2 linked regions of the Pararoseomonas sp. SCSIO 73927 genome follow. The protein of the gene in region 1 interacts with the protein of each later gene in a pairwise test. Links are inferred from orthologs where the notes say so. Each region holds a gene or a part of one and is shown in the gene's direction. Other genes may lie near its edges.

What was found. Proteins that work in one complex are often made in the same cells at the same time.
Region 2: the proteins of mntR (region 1) and VQH23_RS11995 interact in binary tests that used the Escherichia coli proteins (3 or more experiments, as listed by UniProt). The link is inferred for Pararoseomonas sp. SCSIO 73927 from one-to-one orthologs.

The regions. Positions count from the first base shown.
Region 1 is NZ_CP146232.1:4,148,648-4,151,970, reverse strand. What follows is about bases 231-3,182. They hold mntR (manganese-binding transcriptional regulator MntR), read left to right. Parts: upstream 231-1,439; coding sequence 1,440-1,925; downstream 1,926-3,182. Other genes in these bases: VQH23_RS19565 (5-methyltetrahydropteroyltriglutamate--homocysteine S-methyltransferase), read left to right, coding at 3,148-3,182; VQH23_RS19570 (copper chaperone PCu(A)C), read right to left, coding at 2,079-2,552; VQH23_RS19580 (metal ABC transporter substrate-binding protein), read right to left, coding at 332-1,261; VQH23_RS19585 (metal ABC transporter ATP-binding protein), read right to left, coding at 231-321. In the rest of the region: more of VQH23_RS19585, read right to left, coding at 1-230; more of VQH23_RS19565, read left to right, coding at 3,183-3,323.
Region 2 is NZ_CP146232.1:2,545,261-2,548,441, reverse strand. The notes cover bases 230-3,181. They hold VQH23_RS11995 (methionine ABC transporter ATP-binding protein), read left to right. Parts: upstream 230-1,149; coding sequence 1,150-2,214; downstream 2,215-3,181. Other genes in these bases: VQH23_RS11985 (MetQ/NlpA family ABC transporter substrate-binding protein), read left to right, coding at 2,897-3,181; VQH23_RS11990 (methionine ABC transporter permease), read left to right, coding at 2,211-2,876; VQH23_RS12000 (threonine/serine dehydratase), read right to left, coding at 230-889. In the rest of the region: more of VQH23_RS12000, read right to left, coding at 1-229. UniProt on the Escherichia coli protein: Part of the ABC transporter complex MetNIQ involved in methionine import. Responsible for energy coupling to the transport system. It has also been shown to be involved in formyl-L-methionine transport.

The DNA.
Region 1 (3,323 bases):
GCTGCCGGATGCCGGCCGCACCATGCCCATCACCGCCTTGAACAGCGTGGACTTCCCGGCGCCGTTGACGCCGAGCAGCCCGCAAACCGTCGGGCCGTCCAGCCGCAAGGTGGCGTCCCGCAGCGCCACCTGGCCGTTCGGGTAGGCCACGGTCACCCCTTCCACCCGCAGGTCCAGCCCGGCCGGCTCCCGCGCGCCGGCCTCCCCCACGCGCGGCGCGGCGGCGTCCCGGGTGAAGAGGCGGCGGCCCAGACCCAGGAAGCCCAAGGCGGGAACGTCCCGCCGCGGCAGGGCCGCGGCACGGGCGGAAGACATGATCATCGGCGGTTCCCTAGCGCGCTGCCTGCGCCTGGAACGCGCGAAGGATCGTGTTGGCGTTGTATTCCAGCAGCTTCAGGTAGCTCGGCGCGTCGCCGCCCCCCTCCGTCAGGCTGTCCACGTACAGCACGCCGCCGAACGTGGCGCCCGCCTCCCGCGCCACCTGGCGCATGGCGCGGTCGCTCACCGTGCTCTCGCAGAAGGCGACGGGGATGCGGTTGCGGCGCACCGTGTCCACCACGCGGCGGATCTGCCGAGGCGTGCCCTCCTCCTCCGCGTTGATCGGCCAGAGGTAGAGCTCCTGCATCCCATAGTTCCGCGTGAGGTAGGAGAAGGCGCCCTCGCAGCTCACCAGCCAGCGGCGGTCGTCGGGGATGCGCGACAACCGCTCGCGGATCGGGGCGTCGAGCGCCCGGATCTCCGCGGTGTAGCGCGCGGCATTGGCGTTGTAGGTCTCCGCGTTGCGGGGATCGGCCGCGGCCAGGGCGCGGCGGATGTTCTCCACGTAGACCACCGCGTTGGCCGGGGACATCCAGCCATGCGGGTTGGGGCGCCCGGCATAGGGCCCCTCGGCAATGTTGATGCCCGTGATGCCCTCGGTCAGCACGGCGGAGGGAACGTCGCGCACGCGCTGGAAGAAGCGCTCGAACCAGCGCTCCAGCCCCATGCCGTTCCACAGCACCAAGTCGGCCGACTGGGCCTTCACCACGTCCTGCGGGGTCGGCTCGTAGTCGTGGATCTCGGCGCCCGGGCGGGTGATCGATTCCACCACCGCCGCCTCGCCCGCCACGTTCCGGGCCATGTCCTGCAGGATGGTGAAGGTGGTCACCACGCGCAGCGGGCGGGTCCGCGCCTCCTGCGCGGCCGCCTTCCCGCCACCGGCCAGCAGGGCGAGGCCGAGCACCGCCATGCCGGCCAGCCGCCTGGTCACCCCGAAATGCATCCTCGTCTCCCCTGTTTTCGCAGCCATCCGGCGGCGCCCGGCGAACGGCACCAGCCGGCAGCATCCGGCGGGTAGCGCCGCGCCGCGATGATGTAGCCCCGGCTACAACTCTTGCAGTGTTCCACCATCTGGACACGGTTGCAACACCGTCGCCATCACAGGTAGTTTGGTGCCCTCCATGACCGCCCAGGACATCAAGCGCGGGCCGCGCGGCCGGAAGCCGCCCGCCGCGGAGGACCTACCTGCCGAGATGCCGGAAGAGGGCGCCCAGGCGGCCCGGCACGCCTCCGCGCGCGCGGGCCGCGCCTCTGCCGTGCTGGAGGACTACGTCGAGCTGATCGACGACCTTCTGGAGACGGAGGGCGAGGCCCGGCCGACCGACCTGGCCCGCCGCCTCGGCGTCTCCCACGCCACCGCTATCAAGAGCATCTCCCGCCTCAAGGCGCTTGGGCTGGCCCAGTCCAAGCCCTACCGGAGCGTGTTCCTGACCCCGGACGGGCACGCCCTGGCCCGCAAGGTCCGGGTCCGGCACCGGGTGGTAGTGGACCTGCTGAAGGCCGTGGGGGTCCCGCCCGAGGTCGCGGAGAGCGACGCGGAAGGCCTGGAGCACCACGTTAGCGACGCGACACTGGAAGCGTTCGCGGCCTTCCTCCGCCAGCACTGACCGCCCAGGAAGTGCGCGCTGCCGGACCGCGTGGCCCGGGCTGTTGCGGCGAAGCGCCCGCTCATCGAGGGCACCTCGCCGCCTCGCCGCCTCGCCGCCTCTCAGCCCCGGCCCGGCCTGACCGTCAGGACGCGCCGGAGCACCGGCCTCGGCTCAGTGCCGGTGGCCCTGCCCCACCGGGCCGGACGCGCCGGCGGCCTGCACCGCCAGCTGCACGGACACCGCGCCGGCCCGCTCGAACTGAAGGGTCAGCGGCACCGTGGCGCCGGGCCGCGCGGCCTCCGCCAGGCCGATGAGCATGATGTGCATCCCGCCCGGCCGGAGCGTCACGCTGCCGCCCGCCGGCACCTCCACCGCCTGCACGGGCTGCATCCGCATCACGTCCCCGTCGCGCACCGTCGTGTGCAGCTCCACCGCGCGGGCGGCCGGGCTGCTGGCGGAGAGGAGGCGGTCCGGCCCCGTGCCGGCGTTGCGGAGGGTGAGGAAGGCGCCACCCGTGCCGCCCTGGATCGCCGCGCGCATCCAGGGCTGCTCGACGGCGACGCCGCCGGAGGAGGGCTGCTGCGCGGCGGCGAGGGCGGGCGCGAGGGCGATAGCTGCGATCGCGGCGCGACGGGTGAGGAACATGGTCGGGTCTCCTGCTAGGTCATGCTCCCGGCCGGGCCGGGCCGCCACGGGCGGCGGGCATCGGCACGGCAGCCGGGTCGGGAAGAGGTAATGGGTTGGTGGGCGGGGAGCACGGCAGGGTTCGGTCCGGCCCCATGATCCTGTCCCTGCCTACCGGCGGCCTGCGGCCCGATGGCGGGAAGGCGACCTCGCCCCGGCATCGGTCGCAGCCTAGCGAAGCGGCAGCGCTCCGTCACGGGCGGACGGGCCTGGGCGGACGATCCCGGGCAGACAAGCCTGGTCCGGAACCTTGCCGAGCGGCCAGCCGTGAAGGCCTCTCCACATCCATTTGACGCCCCCTGGCCCCGCCCCTTACACCGGCATCGCTGGTGCCCGGGAGGGCTTCAAGGGAACATGGCGAAAGACCATGGCTGCCCCCGCAGACCTCGGCGCGGAGCCGACCCCGACCTGCCGCCGGATCGCACCGGACCGGTGGCGCGGGGCGGCGAGGCGCGCGCGAGGAGACCTGCCAGCACGACCTTGGCGCGCTGCCCGGGAACGGGGTTCTTCCGGGGTTCGGCCGTGACGTTGACCTTCGACCTCAGGATGCCCAGCCATGTCCCATTCGGACACGATTGACCGGCCGCGCGCCGCCAGCTTCCCCAGCTTCCGCGCCGACCATGTCGGCAGCCTCCTGCGGCCGCAGGCGCTGCGCGAGGCCCGCGCCGCCCGTGCCGAGGGGCGCCTCGACGCCGCCGGGCTGCGCGCGGTGGAGGACGAGCAGATCGCCCG
Region 2 (3,181 bases), 1.6 Mb from region 1 along the record:
AGCCCGCCAGCACGGCGGCGAGCGCCACGGCACCGCCGGGCTCCACCACGATCTTCAGGTGGTCGAAGGCGAAGCGCATCGCGCGCAGCACCTCGTCCGGCGTCACGGAGACGCCGCCGGCGAGGCGCGGCGCGTTGATGGCGAAGGTCATCTCCCCCGGCGTGGCCGAGAGCAGGGAATCGCAGAAGGTCGATCCTTTCCCGTCCGCCCGCACCCGCTGCCCGGCGGCGAGCGAGCGGGCCGTATCGTCCCACCCCTCCGGCTCTACGGCGAAGATCTCCGTCCCCGGGCTCATTCCCTCCACCGCCAGGGCGCAGCCGCCGGTCAGCCCGCCGCCGCCCGTGCAGACCGCCAGCACGTCCAGGCGCAGCCCGGCGGCTTCGGCGTCCTCGATCAGCTCCACCGCCACCGTGCCCTGGCCCGCGATCACGTCCGGGTGGTCGAAGGGCGGGATGAGGGTGGCGCTGCGCTGCTCCGCCAGGTGCTGCGCCAGGGCATCCCGGTCCGTGCTCAGCCGGTCGAAGAAGAACAGCTCGGCGCCCCAGCGGCGCGTGCTCTCCACCTTGATGAAGGGCGCGTCCTTCGGCATGGCGATCAGCGCGCGAACCCCCTCCGCCACGCAGGCGCAGGCGATGGCCTGGCCGTGATTCCCCGAGGAGTGCGTCACCACCCCGCCCGCCCGCCTCTCCGCCGGCATGCGCAGCACGGCGTTCGTCGCGCCCCGGAACTTGAAGGAGCCGGTGCGCTGCAGCGGCTCCGGCTTCACCAGCACGGTCCCGCCCACGGCCTCGTCCAGCACGGGGTGCCGCAGCATCGGCGTGCGGACCACACGGCCCTTCAGCCGCTCGGCAGCGGCGCGGACGTCATCGAAGCTCGGGAGCGTGCTCATGGGGCGGAATGGTGCGGCGCTCCCGGCCGGGGGACAAGCCGCGCGGCCACGTTGACAGCTTTGCACGATCGTATAGGGTACAATCCGTAAACCACACCATCGAACAGGAGAAAGGCGGTGTGCCTGGCGCGGCAACTTCGCGAAGGGCGCGACGCTTCGATGCCGAACGGCGCAGGGCGGTGTCGGATTCCCCGCATCCCCCATCCGTGGCAGACCCGGCGGGCCTGACCGCCCCCCCTCCCCGCTTCGGGTTCCCCATCATGTCCGACCCTTCCGGCCCCCCGCCGGCCATATCCCTCCAGGCGCTGGTCCGCGAGTATCGCGGCCGCGGCACGCCGCTGCGCGCGCTGGACGGCGTCTCCCTCGATGTTGCGCCCGGCGAGATCTACGGCATCGTCGGCCGGTCAGGTGCCGGCAAGTCCACCCTGCTGCGCTGCGTGAACCTGCTGGAGCGCCCCGATTCGGGCCGCGTGACGGTGCTGGGCCAGGAAGTTACCGCGCTGGACGAGGCGGCGCTGCGGCGTGCCCGGCGCGGGATCGGCATGGTGTTCCAGCACTTCAACCTGCTCTCCTCCCGCACCGTCACCGCGAACATCGCCTTTCCGCTGGAAATCGCCGGCGTGCCCCGGGCGGAGCGCGAGGCGCGGGTGGCAGAGTTGCTGCCCCTGGTGGGGCTGGAGGATCGCAGGAACTACTACCCCGCCCAGCTCTCCGGCGGGCAGAAGCAGCGCGTGGGCATCGCGCGCGCCCTGGCCTCCCGCCCCCGCGTCCTGCTCTGCGACGAGGCGACGAGCGCGCTCGATCCGGAGACGACGGAGGAGATCCTCTCCCTCATTCGCTCCATCCGGGACCGGCTGGACCTGACGGTGCTGCTCATCACCCACGAGATGTCGGTGGTGAAGGCGATCTGCGACCGCGTGGCGGTGATGGAGGCCGGGAAGGTGATCGAGGGGGGGCGCGTCTTCGACGTCTTCACCCGCCCCGCCCACCCCACCACCCGCCGCTTCGTGGCGGAGGTGATCGGCCATGTCGTGCCGCCCGGCACCGTGGCCCGCCTGCCCGAGCCGGGGCCGGACGAGGAGCGGCGGCTGCTGCAGGTGCTCTTCGCCGGCCCCTCCTCCACCCGCGCCGTGGTCAGCGAGGCCTCCCGCCGCTACGGGCTGGACCTGAACATCGTCTCCGGCCGCATCGACGCGATCGGGCGGGAGCCCTACGGCCTCATGGCGCTGGCCGCCTACGGCCCGCCCGCCGCCATCGAGGAGGCCAGCGCCTGGATGCGCGGCCTCGGCCTCGACGTCTCCGAGATCGCGGAGGACCCGGTATGATCCCCTGGCTGCCCCCGGCGCTGACCGACCTGATGATCGAGGCGGCATGGGAAACGCTGCTGATGACCTTCGGCAGCGTGGTCATCGCCGTCGTCGTCGGTCTGCCGCTCGCCCTGCTGCTCTACTCCACCGGTCCGGGCGGGCTCGCCCCCAATGCCTGGGCCAACCGGCCGGTCGGGCTGCTGATCAACGCCGTGCGCTCCACGCCCTTCATCATCCTGATGGTGGCCATCGTGCCCTTTACGCGGCTGGTGGCCGGCACCTCCATTGGCACCACGGCGGCCATGGTGCCGCTGGCCCTCGCCGCCATCGCCTTCATCGCCCGCCTCTTCGAGAACGCGCTGCGCGAGGTGGACCGGGGCGTGATCGAGGCGGCGCGCGCCATGGGCGCCACCCGCACCCAGATCCTCACCCGCGTCCTGGTGCCGGAGGCCATGCCCGGGCTGATCGCGGCCGTCACCGTCACCCTCGTCAGCCTCGTCGGCTACTCCGCCATGGCGGGGGCCATCGGGGGTGGCGGTCTCGGCGATCTCGGCATCCGCTTCGGCTACCAGCGCTTCATGCCGGAGGTGATGGCGACCGTTGTCGTCATCCTCATCCTCTTCGTCCAGGGGCTGCAATCCCTGGGGGACTGGCTCGTCCGGCGCACCAGCCGGCGCTGACATAACAGGGAAGGACAACCATGCCCGTCACACGCCGCCGCCTCGCGGCCCTCGCTGCCCTCTCCCCCCTGGTCCTGCCCGCCGCGGCGCGTGCGCAGGAGGCCGGCACCGCTGCCCGGCCGCTCCGCATCGGCGCCACCGCCGGGCCGCACTCCCAGGTGCTGGAGAGGGTGCGCGACATTGCGGCGCGCGACGGGCTGGTAATCCGGGTGGTCGAGTTCACCGACTACATCCAGCCCAACGCCGCGCTCGCCGCCGGCGACCTGGACGCCAATTCCTACCAGCACCAGCCCTTCTTGGACGCC